DNA from 2 places in the Parafrankia sp. BMG5.11 genome. Region 2 is predicted to be linked to the other one. Evidence: riboswitches for the same ligand, from Rfam matches in the RefSeq annotation. Region 2 holds a riboswitch; the other holds the start of a gene.
The links. Region 2 has a riboswitch for glycine ahead of gcvP (aminomethyl-transferring glycine dehydrogenase). Riboswitches for the same ligand answer to the same signal wherever they lie in the genome.
Positions count from the first base shown of each region.

Region 1: linked by a shared signal. The riboswitch ahead of gcvT (glycine cleavage system aminomethyltransferase GcvT) and the one ahead of gcvP (aminomethyl-transferring glycine dehydrogenase) in region 2 are both predicted to bind glycine.

Region 1 covers NZ_SJXI01000015.1:28,752-31,142, reverse strand. The annotation lists gene gcvH (glycine cleavage system protein GcvH) at 1-19, opposite strand, end outside; gene gcvT (glycine cleavage system aminomethyltransferase GcvT) at 16-1,191, opposite strand; glycine riboswitch at 1,361-1,464, opposite strand; gene metH (methionine synthase) at 1,516-2,391, opposite strand, start outside.
Region 2 covers NZ_SJXI01000088.1:27,692-30,082, reverse strand. The annotation lists gene E0504_RS42270 (hypothetical protein) at 1-53, shown strand, start outside; gene E0504_RS42265 (ChaB family protein) at 152-559, opposite strand; glycine riboswitch at 993-1,087, shown strand; glycine riboswitch at 1,091-1,204, shown strand; gene gcvP (aminomethyl-transferring glycine dehydrogenase) at 1,291-2,391, shown strand, end outside.

The DNA of each region.
Region 1 (2,391 bases), on a different contig from region 2:
GCGTGAAATAACGGGTCATTTCGATGCTCCGGTCGCCTGATTGCGGGGTTGGCGGTGATAGCGGTGGGGAATGAACGGCATCGTCTCCACCGTCAGCGGAACGCGCTTGCCGCGCACCTCGGCCTCCATAGGAGTGCCAGGCGCGGAGTATTGGGTATCGACGTACCCTATCGCGATCGGCGCACCCACGCTGGGCGCGAAGCCGCCAGAGGTAATGCGGCCGATCAGCGCTTCGTCAGAATAAATCGACGCGCCTTCGCGTACGGGCATGCGCCCCTCCACCGTAAAGCCGACCAGCTTGCGCGGGGCACCATCGGTCAGGGCGCGAAGGATCCGGTCGGCGCCGTGAAAGCCGCCCTGTTCGCGGCGGCGTTTTGAAATCGCGAACGCGGCGCTGCCTTCAACCGGGTCGATGTTCTCGTCGAGGTCATGGCCATAGAGCGGCAAGCCTGCTTCCAGCCGGAGCGAATCGCGCGCGCCCAGGCCGACGGGTCGCACCCGATCATCCGCACACAGCGTATCAGCCAGCTCAGCCAGGCGTTCGGCCGGGAACGACAGCTCGAAGCCATCCTCGCCGGTATAACCGCCCCGCCCAATGCCGAGTTGCTCGCCGCGCCATTCGACCGAGGTGCCCTGCATGAAGTACAGGCCATCCGCTGCGCCGGGGGCGATTGCCTCGAGCACTGCAGCCGCCTCAGGCCCCTGAAGCGCAAGCAGGCCGCGTTCGTCGAGATGCGTCAGGGTGATCTCGTCAGGCAGATGCTCGCGCAAGAAAGCGATGTCGTCCCACTTCGTCGCGCCATTGACGACAATGTAAAAGCGCGGCGTCTCGCCTCCCGGCGGCGTGACGTTGGTCACCATCAGGTCATCGAGAATGCCGCCATCCTCGGCCAGCAATAGCGAATACCGGATCCGTCCGGGCTTGAGCGCCGAGATATCACCGGGGAGAATGACCTCGAGCGCTTCGGCCGCGCCTTCCCCCTCGACGATCAACTGGCCCATGTGGCTGACATCGAACAGGCCGGCATGCTCACGGGTCCAGAGATGTTCGGCCATGATCCCACCCTGGGGACCGGCGTACTGGATCGGCATCTCGTACCCGGCGAAAGGCACCATCCGCGCACCGCGCGCGCGGTGCCACGCGTCCAGCGGCAGCGCCTCGATCTCGATGGGTTCTTCGCTCTCGCTCACGCGCACACTCCGACAGCGCGGCCGATGGCCGGCAAGGCCATCTCGAAACCGCTGCCCCCTCTGTCGGGAAACCTGAGAGTTTGGCCGGCGCCTTGCGGCACGCAGCTTACACCGTCGGTGGCCGCGCCCCCGGATTATCGGGCGACGAGGCGCTTTCCAGAGTGCCGCATGGCCCGCCACGGTCCGGTTGCCTGAGAGTTTCCGGGGCGGTTGCTCCTTCGGCGGCCCCGCCCCTGACAAGCAGACGGCGGGACGCTCTCCCATGGCGGACGCCGGAATCGCTTCCGAACGACAACTCTGCCCTGCGCGAGTCCGCTGGCGCGGTCAATCGAGATTGGGGCGCAGCCAACGTTCGGCGGTCGCGATATCCACGCCCCGCCGCCGGGCATAGTCTTCCAGCTGGTCGCGGCCGATCCGCGCGACCCCGAAATACTCGCTTTCGGGATGGCCGAAGTAAAACCCGCTAACCGCGGATGTCGGATACATGGCGTAGTTCTCGGTCAACGTCAGTCCGGCCGTGTTGCCCGCATCCAGCAATCCGAACAGCGTCGGCTTCAGGCTGTGATCGGGGCAGGCAGGATAGCCGGGCGCCGGGCGGATGCCGCGATATTCCTCGCGGATCAGCGCCTGGTTGGTCAGTTGCTCGTCAGGAGCGTAACCCCACAGATCAGTGCGCACGTGGCGGTGAAGGCTTTCGGCAAAGGCTTCCGCCAGCCGGTCGGCCAGCGCCTTCAGCAGAATGTCAGAGTAATCGTCCTTGTCGGCGCGGAAACGTTCTGAATGCGGCTCGATCCCGTGGATGCCGACAGCGAACCCGCCAATCCAGTCGCCCGACGGGTCGATGAAGTCGGCCAGGCACATGTTCGCCCGGTCGCGGCTTTTCTTCACCTGCTGGCGCAGGAACGGCAGCGTGACGTGCCGCTCCTCCTCCACCAGGTGGATCGTCACGTCGTCGCCATCGCGGGCGCACGGCCACAGGCCAGCGACCCCTTTGGCGGTCAGCCATTTCTCGCCGATGATCCGGTCGAGCATCGCGTCGGCGTCGGCCTTCAGGCTGCGAGCGGTGTCGCCGACCACGGCATCGTCCAGGATCGATGGATACGTGCCATGCAGTTCCCACGCGCGGAAGAACGGGGTCCAGTCGATGATCTCGCGCAAGTCTTCCAGCGGCCAGTCGGCGAAGGAATGCAGCCCCGGCCG
Region 2 (2,391 bases):
CGCGCAGCGACGTCGAGGCGGCGAAGTTCCGCGACGCGAAACAGCCGGAGTGACCGCCGGAGCCCCGGAGTGACCGCCGCCGGAGGTATTGACCGGCAGGCGGCGGCCCGGCGGGCGGCCCCCGGCGGTGTTTTCCGCCGGGGGCCGGGAGTCAGCCGCGGGCGGCCGCGGTGGCCCGCCGGTTCGCCTTCCTGACGGCTTCGATCAGGTCGGCCTTGTTCATCGTCGAGCGGCCCGGTATGTCGAGCTGCCGGGCGATTTCCCGCAGGTGCTTCACGGACGCCTTCTCGTCCACGCCTTCGGCGGTGGGAAGCGGGTCGGAAAGTGCCTTGTCGGTGGGGCGCGCGGCCTGCTCGTCGGAGGGCCCGCGGCGGCCGCCCTCCTTGGGGGCCCAGTTGTCCCCGACCTTCTCGTGTGTGTGCTTGAGCGCTGCGAACGCCGTGCGGTGCGCACGCTCACCCTCGCCGTAGCTCTCGACCGCCGAGTCGTGGGTCTCCTTCCATGTACGCACGGCCTTGTCGTCGGAACGGGCGACGGTGGAGGGGACGTCCGTGCGCATACGCGCCGTCTTCGCCCGCTTCGCGCTCCCGCCGTTCCTGGAGGACTTCCTGGACCTGATCCCTCGGGCCATCCCGTTTCCCTCCTTCGCCGGCCGGCCGCCCCGCCGGCCCCTTTGCCCGACCGTCCTCGGGCCCTGTCGCGGCCATGGCTTCCGGCCGCCCGCGGCCCTGGACGCCGCCTCGAGGACACTTCCCCGGTCACGGCGCGTGAACCGCACGGCGGTACGGCGGTACGGCGGTGGCCGCGAGGCACGGGAACCGCCGCCGCGAGGCACCGACGCCCCGGGTGTGAGGCAGTTCTCAGCCTGGTCGACATCGTGTTTCGTGCCTGTTTCGAGATCGCCGGGATCGTTGGCCGCCGGGACCGAGGCCGATTAGCCTGGCCTCAGGACGGCCCGCTCGCCGCGGGCTGACAACTTCACATCGCGCCGCTCACACCCGTGCGGGAGAGCTCCGGGCCGTGGCCCGGGGCGCCGAAGGAGCAAGAACTCCCCGCAAACTCTCAGGCCCAAGACCGCCGGGTCAGGCGACTCTGAAAAGCGGACGCGCAAGCGTCCCGCCGACGGTGCAAGCCGGCCGCCGCGTCTCTCGGGAGGCTCCGGGTGGCATGGCAGGCCGGCGAAGCTCTCAGGCCCATGACAGAGGGGGAGGCCCGCCGCGACGCGGGAGCGCCGCCGTGACCACCGATCGCGGGGGTGCCTCCGGCGTTGCTCGACCTCCGGAGCGCGCGATGACCATCGAGACCACCACACAGACACCGATTTCCGACACCGCGGCACCCGCCGTGGCGACGGACGCGGCCAGGGGGATTGCCGCCGAGGCGGCGTCCGGGAACGGCGGCGACACGCAGGCCCGCCAGGCCCCGCCGCGACCGGAGTCCACCGGATCCGCGCGACCGGACACCGCCGGGCCGGGGCTGCCGGCCGGGTTCGTCCCGAGGTTCACCGACCGGCACGTCGGCCCGGACCAGGCCGACCGCCGGGCGATGCTCGACCTGCTGGGGCTGGGCTCGCTGACGGGGCTGACCGACGCGGCGGTGCCGGCGGCCATCCGGGACACCGAGCTGGACCTGCCCCCGGCCGTCGACGAGACCGAGGTGCTCGCGGAGCTGCGCGGGCTGGCCGGGTACAACCGGCGGGTCACCTCCATGATCGGTCTGGGCTTCCACCCGGCGGTCATGCCCGGGGTGATCCAGCGCAACGTCCTGGAGAACCCGGCCTGGTACACGGCGTACACGCCGTACCAGCCGGAGATCTCCCAGGGGCGGCTCGAGGCCCTGCTGAACTTCCAGACGGTGATCACGGATCTGACCGGCCTCGCCGTGGCCGGCGCCTCGCTGCTGGACGAGCCGACGGCGGCGGCGGAGGCCATGCAGATCGCCCACCGGGCCGCCCGGGGCCGCCGCTCGACCTTCGTGATCGACGCCGACACGCTGCCGCAGACCATCGCGGTGGTCCGGACCCGGGCGGAGGCGCTCGGCATCACCGTGCTCGTCGTCGACCTCCGCGACGGGCTCACCGGACGTCCGTCGCCGGCCCCGGGTGAGCGGCCGGCCGCCGGACCGGCCGCTCCCGCGCAGTCCGCCGCGCCGTCGGCACCGTCCGAGGTGCCTTCGGTAGTGCCGTCCGACGTGCTCGGGGACGCCTTCGGCGTGCTGCTGTCGTACCCGGGGGCCGGTGGGGAGGTGCGGGACCTGCGCGGGGTGATCGCGCAGGCCCGGGAACGCGACATCGTGGTGACGGTCGCCGCGGACCTGCTCGCGCTCACCCTGGTGCGCTCGCCGGGCGCGCTCGGCGCGGACATCGCGGTCGGGAGCACCCAGCGGTTCGGG